Azoarcus sp. CIB: one gene and its partner. The protein of the gene in region 2 interacts with the protein of the main gene of each other region in a pairwise test. Links are inferred from orthologs where the notes say so. Each region holds a gene or a part of one and is shown on either strand. Other genes may lie near its edges.

The links.
Region 1: the proteins of ptsN (region 2) and trkA interact in binary tests that used the Escherichia coli proteins (3 or more experiments, as listed by UniProt). The link is inferred for Azoarcus sp. CIB from one-to-one orthologs.

What each region holds. Positions count from the first base shown.
Region 1 is NZ_CP011072.1:5,239,908-5,243,249, forward strand. What follows is about bases 534-3,342. They hold trkA (Trk system potassium transporter TrkA), read right to left. Parts: upstream 2,737-3,342; coding sequence 1,330-2,736; downstream 534-1,329. Other genes in these bases: AzCIB_RS23485 (TrkH family potassium uptake protein), read right to left, coding at 534-1,333; AzCIB_RS23495 (sigma-54-dependent transcriptional regulator), read right to left, coding at 2,826-3,342. In the rest of the region: more of AzCIB_RS23485, read right to left, coding at 1-533. UniProt on the Escherichia coli protein: Part of the constitutive potassium transport systems TrkG and TrkH. May regulate the transport activity of TrkG and TrkH systems. Binds to NAD(+) and NADH.
Region 2 is NZ_CP011072.1:4,747,196-4,754,291, reverse strand. Bases 2,485-5,482 are described here. They hold ptsN (PTS IIA-like nitrogen regulatory protein PtsN), read right to left. Parts: upstream 4,228-5,482; coding sequence 3,742-4,227; downstream 2,485-3,741. Other genes in these bases: AzCIB_RS21300 (RNA polymerase factor sigma-54), read right to left, coding at 4,720-5,482; hpf (ribosome hibernation-promoting factor, HPF/YfiA family), read right to left, coding at 4,364-4,690; hprK (HPr(Ser) kinase/phosphatase), read right to left, coding at 2,832-3,773; ilvA (threonine ammonia-lyase, biosynthetic), read right to left, coding at 2,485-2,745. Also shown: AzCIB_RS21330 (lytic transglycosylase domain-containing protein), read right to left, coding at 1-589; AzCIB_RS21325 (5-formyltetrahydrofolate cyclo-ligase), read left to right, coding at 629-1,246; more of ilvA, read right to left, coding at 1,225-2,484; more of AzCIB_RS21300, read right to left, coding at 5,483-6,165; lptB (LPS export ABC transporter ATP-binding protein), read right to left, coding at 6,184-6,906; recombination regulator RecX, read right to left, coding at 6,893-7,096. UniProt on the Escherichia coli protein: Seems to have a role in regulating nitrogen assimilation.

The DNA of each region.
Region 1 (3,342 bases), 490 kb from region 2 along the record:
CGCCGAGGCCCGGGCCGGTGTTGTTGAGGCAGGCCACCACGCCCGAGAACGCCGTGACAATGTCCAGCCCGGTCGCCGACAACAGCAAGGTCAGCGACACGATGGTCACCATGTACATGAAGCTGAAGCCCAGCACCGCGTGCAGGATGTCGTCCGACACCGGCTGCCTGCGGATGCGCACCGGATGCACCGCCTGCGGGTGCAGCGAGCGCACGATCTCGCGGAACACCTGCTTGTACAGGATCATCGCGCGCATCATCTTGATGCCGCCGCCGGCCGAGCCGGAGCAGGCGATGAAGCTGCCGAGGAACAGCACCCAGATCTGCGCGAACATCGGCCACAGCGTGTAGTCGTAGGTCGCCAGCCCGAGCGAGGTCGAGATCGACACGACGTGAAAAGCGACGTAGCGCAGCGTGCTGAGGAAATCCGCATGCACGTCGAACTGCACGAGGTACACGGTGAGGACGACGGTGCTCAGCGCGAGCGTCGCGAAATAGAACGGCAGCTCGGGGTCGGCGAGATAGGGCCTGAGGCTGCGGCGCGCGAAAGCGAGGTAATGGGTCGCGAAGTTGAGGCCGGACAGCAGCGCGAACACGATCACGATCATGTCCACCGACACGTTGCCAAAGTGCCCGAGCGACGCGTCCTTGCTCGAAAATCCCCCCAGCCCGACGACGCTGAAGGTGTGGATGATCGCCTCCCAGCCGTCCAGCCCGGCGAGCCACAGGCTCGCGGCGCACGCCACGGTGAGCAGGCAGTAGGTCAGCCACAGGCCCTTCGCGGTCTCGGCGATGCGCGGCGTCAGGCTCTGCTCCTTCATCGGCGTCGGCACCTCGACCTTCATCAGCTGCCGCCCGCCGATGCCCAGCAGCGGCAGGATCGCGACCACCAGCACGATGACGCCCATGCCGCCGATCCAGTGCATGAAGGTGCGCCACAGGTTGATCGACACCGGCAGGTGATCCAGCCCCACCAGCACCGTGCCGCCGGTCGCGGTAAGGCCCGACACCGCCTCGAAGTACGCGTCGGTCACCGACAGGTCGGGGATGAAGTCGAGCAGCGGCAGCGCGCCGAACACCGGCATCACGATCCACGTCAGCGCCACCAGCAGGAAACCGTCGCGCGTATGCAGGTCGCGCTTCCTGCCGCGCGTCGGCAGCCACATCAGCAGGCCCGCCGCCAGCGTGATCAGCACCGCGTGGTCGAACGCGACGGTCGCGCCGTCGCCGACGAACCACGACACCGCGAGCGGAAACAGCATCAGCACGCCGAACAGCATCACGATCAGGCCCAGTGCGTTGAGCACCGGGTGGGTATCGGCGCGGCGCCTCATAGGAAGCCGAAGCTCACCTGGAACAGCTTTTCGACCTGATGCACGAGCTTCTTGTGCGTGCAGAACACGATCACGTGATCGCCGCTCTCCACGACCGTGTCGTGATGCGGCATCACCACCAGGCGGCGCGCGACCTTGCCGTCGGGCCGCATCTCGTCGCGCACGATCGCACCGATGGTCGCGCCCTTGGGCAGCGGAATCTCCGCGATTGCGCGGCCGACCACCTTGGAGTCCTTGCGCGTGCCGTGCGCGATGATCTCCAGCGCCTCGGCCGCGCCACGGCGCAGGCTGTGCACGGCGACCACGTCGCCCTGGCGCACGTGCTGCAGCAGCGAGCCGATCGACGTCTGGGCGGGCGAGATCGCGATGTCGATCGGCCCCCCCTGCACCAGATCGACGTAGCTGCGGCGGTTGATCAGCGCCAGCGTGCGGTGCGCCCCCATGCGCTTGGCGAGCGACGCCGACATGATGTTGTCCTCGTCGTCGTTGGTCAGCGCGAGGAACATGTCGGCCTCGTCGATGCCCTCGTTCTCGAGCAGCTTCTCGTCGGTCGAGTCGCCGCGCAGCACCAGCGCGCGGTGCAGCTGGCTCGCGAGGAAGTCCGCGCGGCGGCGATCGACCTCTATGACTTTGACATTGTGATCGTCCTCGATGCCGCGCGCCAGGCGCAGGCCGATGTTGCCCCCGCCGGCGATGATGATGCGACGGATCGGCCGATCCTCGCGCCGGATCTCGCGCATCACCTGGCGGATATGCACGCTCGCGGCGAGGCAGAACACCTCGTCGCCGGGCAGGATCATCGTGTCGCCCTCGGGGATGATCGCCTCCCCGTCGCCGCGGTAGATCGCCGCGATGCGCACCTCGACGTTGGGCATGTGGTAGCGCAGCGCCTTCAGCGGATGGCCGACCAGCGGCCCGCCCTCGAACGCGCGCACGCAGATCAGGCTCAGCACCCCGCCGGCGAACTCCATGACCTGCAGCGCCTCGGGGAAGGCCACCAGACGCTTGATGTAGTCCGTGACGACCTGCTCCGGACAGATCGAGAAATCGACCGCGAAGTTGTTGTCGTCGAGCAGTTCCGGGTAATCGACGAAATCGCTCGAACGCAGCCGCGCAACGCGCGTGGGCAGGTTGAACAGCGTCTTCGCGACGCGACACGCACACAGGTTGGTCTGGTCCGACTGCGTCACCGCGATCAGCAGGTCGGCGTCGTCCGCCCCCGCCTCGCGCAGCACCGACGGCGACGCGGCGTTGCCGATCACCGTGCGCAATTCGAGGCGATCGCGCAGCACCTCGAGATGCTCGGCACTGGTGTCGATCAGGGTGATGTCGTTGGCTTCGGAGACGAGGTTTTCCGCCACCGACGCGCCCACCTGGCCCGCCCCGAGGATGATGATCTTCACCTGACAGACGCCCCGGACATTATGGAAGCCTGATTCTACGCGAGCCGCCGGCCCGCGCAGCGGGACTGTTGCGCGCCCGCCTCAGTCTCTCAGGCTTCCTCGGTGCGCCGGCTGCCGTGCAGGCCCAGCTGCTTGAGCTTGCGGTACAGGTGCGTGCGCTCGAGGCCGCTCTTCTCCGCCAGGCGCGTCATGTTGCTGCCTTCGAGGCGCAGGTGGTGCTCGAAGTACAGGCGCTCGAAGGCCTCGCGCGCCTCGCGCAGCGGCTGGTCGAGCGATACCGCGACCGCGCCTTCGGTGGACGGGATCAGCAGCCGACGCACGTCGGTCAGCGCGATCTCCTCGTCCAGCGTCCCCAGCGCGAGCGACTTCACCGCCGCGCGCAGCTCCGCATAACCGCCCGGCCAGGGCTGCGCGCGCAGCGCGTTCAGCGCCGCCGTCGAGAAGTGGCGGCGCGGCACCTCGCCGGCCTCCACGAGGTGCAGCAGGAGCTGCGCGGCGATCTCGGGCAGGTCGTCACGCACATCCGCGAGCGAGGGCGGCGCCAGGCTCACCTCGAACAGGCGCACCGCAAGCGACTCCTCCCAACCTTCGCGCACCAACGACTCC
Region 2 (7,096 bases):
TGCGCGCGTTCGACGGGCTGCGGCTGTCGATCTGGCGGCGCGCCCGCCACCACAGCTCGTCGCTGCCGATGTGGCCGGCCAGCGCCAGCGTGCGGAACGCCGGTTCGCAGGCGTTATGGTTGTCCGCGAGTTCCATCCAGCGTGCGCGCACTTCCTCCAGCACGCTCATGTCGCCGGACTCCAGTCGCGCGTTGCGCTGCAGGCAGCGCAGCTCGGCGTCCGGTTCGCGCAGGTCCGCATAGACCTGCAGGAAGCCGCTCCAGTCCTGTTCGCGCGCCATGCGCCGCAGCCAGTCGCCGCGCAGCCGCTCGGCGAGCAGGCTGTCCGGTTCGCGCAGCAGGAATTCCTTGAGCTCGTCGGCCGGTGGCGCTTCCGGGCGGGCGAGGAGGCTCGTCAGCCGCCAGTAGCGTACGTACGGGTCGAGCACATGCGGCTCGCGTTCCGCGGCGAGGCGCTCCAGTGTTGCGCGGTCACCGGTGCGCAGCGCCTCGCGCGCCGCCAGAATGCGGTCGTCTCCGATCTGCCCGTAGGCGCCCTGCGTCAGGCTCGCCAGCGTAAGTGCCAGCGCGGCCCACAAACCCTTTGCCATCCCTTACCATCCCCTTTCGATCAGCCAGACCATACCACAGTGATTTCCGCCCATCCTGCCCCCGGAACGGATTCCGCCGATCCCACCGAACAGCGCCGGGCCCTGCGTGCCCGCACCATCGCCGCGCGCCAGGCGCTGACGGCCACGCATCGCGCCGCCCTGATGCGCCATTTCGAAGCCCATCTGAGCGAGCTCGTCGCCCGTCTGGCGCCGAAGACGCTCGGCTTCTGCTGGCCCTACCGCGGCGAACCCGACCTGCGCGCCTGGGTCGCACACTGGCTGGCCGCGGACGCGTCGCGTGTCGCGGTGCTGCCGGTGGTGCCGCACCAGGCCGGCCCGATGGTGTTCCGCCGCTGGATTCCCGGCATGGAAATGCCGCTCGACCGGCACGGCATTCCCCATCCTGCCGAAGGCGAGCCCGTCGCCCCCGACCTGATCCTCGTGCCGTGCAACGCCTTCGATGCCGCGGGCTACCGCGTCGGCTACGGAGGCGGATACTTCGACCGCACGCTGGCGGTGATGAATCCCGTCGCGGTGGGGCTGGGCTTCGAATTCGCGCGCGTCGACGACGTCTGGCCGCAGCCGCACGACCGCCCGATGGACTGGATCGTCACCGAGGCCGGCGCTTTCCCCGCTCAGCCGAGGAACATGCGGTAGGCCGGGTTGGCAGACTCGTCCGCGTATTCGTAGCCGAGCCGGTCGAGGAAGTCCTGGAAGGCTCCCTTGTCCTCGGGCGGCACTTGCATGCCCACCAGCACGCGGCCGAAATCGGCGCCGTGGTTGCGGTAGTGGAACAGGCTGATGTTCCAGTCCGAATGCAGGCTGGTGAGGAAATTCATCAGCGCGCCCGGGCGCTCGGGGAATTCGAAGCGGTAGATCAGCTCGTTGTTCACGTGCGGCGCGTGCCCGCCGACCATATGCCGGATGTGGCTCTTCGCCATCTCGTCGTCGGTCAGGTCCACTGCCGGCAGTTCATGGCGTTCCAGCATCTCGACGACGCGCGTGGCCTCGGCGCGGTTATGCACCGCCACGCCGACGAAGATGTGCGCGCGCTGCGGGTCGGCGTAACGGTAGTTGAACTCGGTGATGTGGCGGTTGCCGATCAGGCTGCAGAACTTGCGGAAGGAGCCCGGGCGCTCCGGGATCGTCACCGCGAACACCGCCTCGCGCTGCTCGCCGACCTCGGCACGCTCGGCGACGAAGCGCAGGCGGTCGAAGTTCATGTTGGCGCCGGACGCCACCGCGACGAGGCTCTTGCCGTGCAGGTTGTGGCGCTTCGCGTATTCCTTCGCGCCGGCCACCGCGAGCGCGCCCGAGGGTTCGAGAATGGAGCGGGTGTCCTCGAATACGTCCTTCAGCGCCGCGCAGATCGCGTCGTTGTCGACCAGGATCATTTCGTCGACGTGTTGCTGGCACAGGCGGAAAGTTTCCTCGCCGACCTGCTTCACCGCGGTGCCGTCGGCGAACAGCCCGACCTGGTCGAGCACGACGCGTCGGCCTTCGGCGAGCGAGCGGGTCATCGCGTCGGCGTCCACGGTCTCCACGCCGATGATCTTTGTGTCCGGGCGCAGGCGCTTGATATAGGTCGCGACGCCGGCGATCAGGCCGCCGCCGCCGACCGCGCAGAACACGGCGTGGATCGGATCCGGGTGCGCCCTCAGGATCTCCATGCCGATCGTGCCCTGGCCGGCGATCACGTCCGGGTCGTCGTAGGGATGGACGAAGGTCAGCTTCTCGGTCTTCTCCAGTTCGACCGCGTGGGCGTAGGCGTCGGAGTACGAGTCGCCCGCGAGCACCACCTCACCGCCGCGCGACCTGACCGCATCGACCTTGATCTGCGGCGTCGAGGTCGGCATCACGATCACCGCGCGCACCCCCATGCGCTGGGCGGAGAGCGCGACGCCCTGCGCATGGTTGCCGGCCGAGGCGCAGATCACGCCGCGCTTGAGGGCTTGCGGCGACAGGTGCGCCATCTTGTTGTACGCGCCGCGCAGCTTGAAGCTGAACACCGGCTGCATGTCCTCGCGCTTCAGGAAAATGCGGTTATGCACGCGTTCCGAGAGGTTCGTGGCGAGGTCCAGCGGTGTTTCCTCGGCCACGTCGTAGACGCGGGCATTGAGGATCTTTTCCAGGTAATCCGGTGTTGCGGCAGTCATCAGGGAGCCTTCGCGGGGAGGCGCAAAGACCCTGAGCGTATCAGCCGATGCGGCAGTGCGGCAAGCGCTCTGCCGGCGGCGGGCGATCAGAGGGTTTCGCCGTCTGCGTCGAGCAAGCGCTGCTGGCGGTCGATGAATTCCTGCGTCGAATCGATGCCGCGCAGCTGCAGGATCGTCGAGCGCACGGCGGCTTCGAGCAGCACCGCGATGTTGCGTCCGGCCGCGACCGGCAGGGTGGTGCGGATCACCGGCACGCCGAGGATGTCCTGCGTCTCGCGCTGCACCGGCAGGCGCGAGGGGTCGGACTGGCCCGGCAGGCGGCGTTCCAGATGCACGATCAGGCGCAGGCGCATCTTCCGCCGGCACGCGGTTTCGCCGAAGATCGTGCGGATGTTGAGGATGCCCAGGCCGCGCACCTCGATGAAGTCCTTGAGCATCTCCGGGCAACGCCCTTCGAGCACCGTCGGCGCGATGCGCGAGAACTCGACGATGTCGTCGGCAACGAGGCCGTGGCCGCGCGAGATGAGTTCCAGCGCGAGCTCGGACTTGCCGGCGCCGGAACTGCCGGTGATGAACACGCCGATGCCCAGCACGTCCATGAACACGCCGTGCAGCGAGATCTTTTCGGCCAGTTCGCGCGACATGTAGAGGCGCAGCTGGTCGATCACGCTCGCGGAAGGCTGCGGCGTCGTGATCAGGGCGACGTCGGCGTACTCGCAGATGCCGCGCAGGATGTCCGGGATGTTGCAGCCGTCGGCGACGATGATGGCCGGGGGGCGCGCGCTGATGATCTCGGTGAGGTGGTGGGCGACCTTCTCGGCCGCATGGCGCTGCGCCCAGGAGAGTTCGGCGGCGCCCAGGATCTGGATGCGCGTCGGATGGATCAGGTTGAGGTGGCCGACAAGGTCGGCCGGCCAGATGCGTTCTTCGTTGACCGAAATGATCCGGTCGAGCCGGCCGCTGACGTGCGTCAGCTCCAGCTGCTCGCGGTGCAGGTCATACAGCCGCGCGACGCTGGTCTGCCGCATGCGGACCCCAGGAGGCGAACAGCGAATGGATTGCCGCGGTGTCGGGCGCGTTCTGCAACTGGTCGCGGAAGTCGCGGTCGCTGAACATCTGCGCGAGCTCGGACAGCAATTGCAGGTGGGTTTCGTTGGCCTGTTCGGGCACCAGCAGCACGAACAGCATCGTGACGGGGCGGCCGTCGGGAGCGTCGAATTGCACCGGGGCGGACAGGCGCAAGAAGGCGCCGGCGGCTTCCTTCAGGCCCTTGATGCGGCCGTGCGGAATCGCGATGCCCTGGCCCAGCCCGGTCGAGCCGAGGCGCTCGCGCGAAAAAAGGCTGTCGAAGACGACGCTGCGGGCGATGCTCTGGTTGTTTTCGAACAGGAGTCCGGCTTGTTCGAAGACGCGCTTCTTGCTGCTGGCGTCCAGATCGATGACCACGTTCGAGGGGGGCAGGAGTTCGGCGATGAGGCTCATGCGAATCACCACCTGCACGACACGGGCCGTGCCGCTGCCGGTTGGGTGCGGGAGGAGGCTCGGAGTGTGCTGCAGGCGCGGGTTGAAAACGCGCGAATTATAAACACACCCCGGACCCCCGGCGCGAATTAAAGAATCACAGCTCGGTCGGCTGCTGGTGCTTCAGCGTGTCGTGGCCGTGGTCGTAGTTCTTGTCCTTGTACTTGAGGACCTGGCGGTCGAGCTTGTCCGTCATGCTGTCGATCGCGGCGTACATGTCGCCGTCCTCGCTCTCGACGAAGATGTCCTTGCCGCGCACGTGCAGCGTGACTTCCGCCTTCTGCCGCAGCTTCTCCACCGACAGAATCACGCTGACGCTGGTCACGTTGTCGAAGTGGCGGATGACGCGATCAAGCTTGGTGTTGACGTACTCGCGGATCGCGGGGGTGACTTCGACGTGATGTCCGGTGATGGTGAGATTCATGATGTTTCCTCGTATTGTCAGATCGTCTTTCAGATCGCTTTGCGCAGGCTGACCGGCGGGATATTGAGTGACTCGCGGTACTTCGCGATCGTCCTGCGTGCCACCACGATACCCTGCTGGCCCAACAATTCGGCAATTTTCGCGTCGGACAGGGGCTTCTTCCTGTCTTCGGCCTCCACCAGCTGGCGAATCAGCGCTCGAATCGCCGTGGAAGATGCCGCCCCACCGGTGTCGGTGGCAACGTGGCTGCCGAAAAAGTACTTCAGCTCAAACACGCCGCGCGGTGTGGCCATGAATTTCTGCGTCGTGACTCGCGAGACCGTCGACTCGTGCAGCTCAAGCTGGTCCGCGATTTCCCTCAACGTCAGAGGTCGCATCGCCACATCGCCATAATCGAAGAACTGCCGCTGCTGGTCAACGATCGCCTGGGAAACCCGCAGGATAGTGTCGAAACGTTGTTGCACATTCTTGATCAGCCAGCGCGCTTCCTGTAGCTGGCTGGTGAGCGCGCCGCCCGATCCCCGGTTCTGCTGCAGGATGCTGGCGTACAGGGAATTGATGCGCAGCTTGGGCATCGCCTCGGGGTTGAGCGTGACCGTCCAGCGGTTGCGCACTTTGCGCACGACGACGTCGGGCAGGATGTAGCGCGTCTCCTGCACCGAGTGCTGTGAGCCCGGATGCGGGTCGAGGCGGCAGATCAGCGCGTGCGCGGCGCGCAGCGCGTCGTCGTCGCAGCCGGTGGCGCGCTTGATGCGCAGGAAGTTGCGCTCGGCGAGCAGGTCGAGGTGTTCGTCGACGATCTTCAGTGCGAGGTCGCGCGTCGGGCAGGACGGCATCGCCCTGAGCTGCAGGCTCAGGCATTCCTGCGGCGTGCGCGCGCCGATGCCGGCCGGGTCGAGGTTCTGCACGTGGTGCAGCGCGATCGTGAGGTCGTCGAGGTCGTATTCGAGTTCCGGCGGCAGCAGCGGCAGCAGTTCATCGAGCGACTGGTTGAGGTAGCCGTCCTCGTCGAGCGCCTCCATGATGAAGCGCACCAGCGCGCGGTCGCGATCGGAGAGCGGCGACAGGCTCACCTGCTGGTCGAGGTGGTCGCGCAGGCTGGTGCCGGCGGCCTGCAGTTCCTGGAAGTCGGTGTCGTCGTCATCGTTGCGGTTCGACGAGCCGCTGCCCGCGTTCGACCACTCGCCGGCCTCGTCGAAGTTTGCCGGCTCGGCCTCGTTACGCGTCTCCTCGCTCGGTGCGGGGGTGTCGGACTGGCTGCCGGACTCGGTCGTGCCCGGCGAAACCTGTGCGACGCTCGGAGAAAAGTCGCTGCCGTCGCCGTCCTCGCGCTCGAGCATGGGGTTCTCGAGGAGGAAGCGTTCCAGCTCCTGGTTCAGCTCCAGCGTCGACAGCTGCAGCAGTTTGATCGATTGCTGCAGCTGCGGCGTCAGCGTGAGGTGCTGCGAGATCTTGAGCTGGAGTGACGGTTTCATGGGACTACGCTGGCTGGATCAGAGGCGGAAATGCTCGCCGAGATAGACGCGGCGAACCTGTTCGTTGGCGACGATCTCGTCGGGCCGTCCACTCGCGAGCACGCGGCCTTCGCTGATGATGTAGGCGCGGTTGCAGATGCCGAGCGTCTCGCGCACGTTGTGGTCGGTGATCAGTACGCCGATGCCGCGGTCGCGCAGGAAGCGGATGATCTTCTGGATGTCGAGCACCGCGATCGGGTCGACGCCGGCGAAGGGCTCGTCGAGCAGGATCAGGCGCGGGTCGGTCGCCAGCGCGCGGGCGATCTCGCAGCGGCGCCGCTCGCCGCCCGACAGCGACACGGCGGTGTTGTCGCGCAGGTGGGCGATGCCCAGCTCCTCGAGCAGTTCCTCGAGGCGCGCGTCGACGCGTTCGCTGTTCAGGCCCTGCAGCTCCAGCACCGCGCGGATGTTCTCGGCGACGGTGAGCTTGCGGAACACGCTCATTTCCTGCGGCAGGTAGGACAGGCCGAGGCGCGCGCGCGCGTGCACCGGTAGGTGCGTGAGCTCGGCGTCGTCGAGGCGGATGTCGCCGCCGTCGGCGCGCACGAGGCCCACGATCATGTAGAAACAGGTGGTCTTGCCGGCGCCGTTGGGGCCCAGCAGACCGACCACCTCGCCGCTGCCGACTTCGAAGCCGACATCGTGGACGACGGTGCGGGCCTTGTAGCGCTTCTGCAGTCCGGCGACCTTAAGCAGACTCATCGGGGTTCTCTTTCAATATCTTGCGGATCACGTCGGTGCCAAAGCCGCGGCCTTGCAGGAATCTCGCCTGACGCGCCCACTCGCGCACGTCGGCCGGCGCGGCGTCGAACTTGCCGCGCCACACGGCGCGTGCGCGGTCGACGTCGTCCTCGACCGTCTCGGCATCGAGCGCCGCGTCTATCGTGTCGCG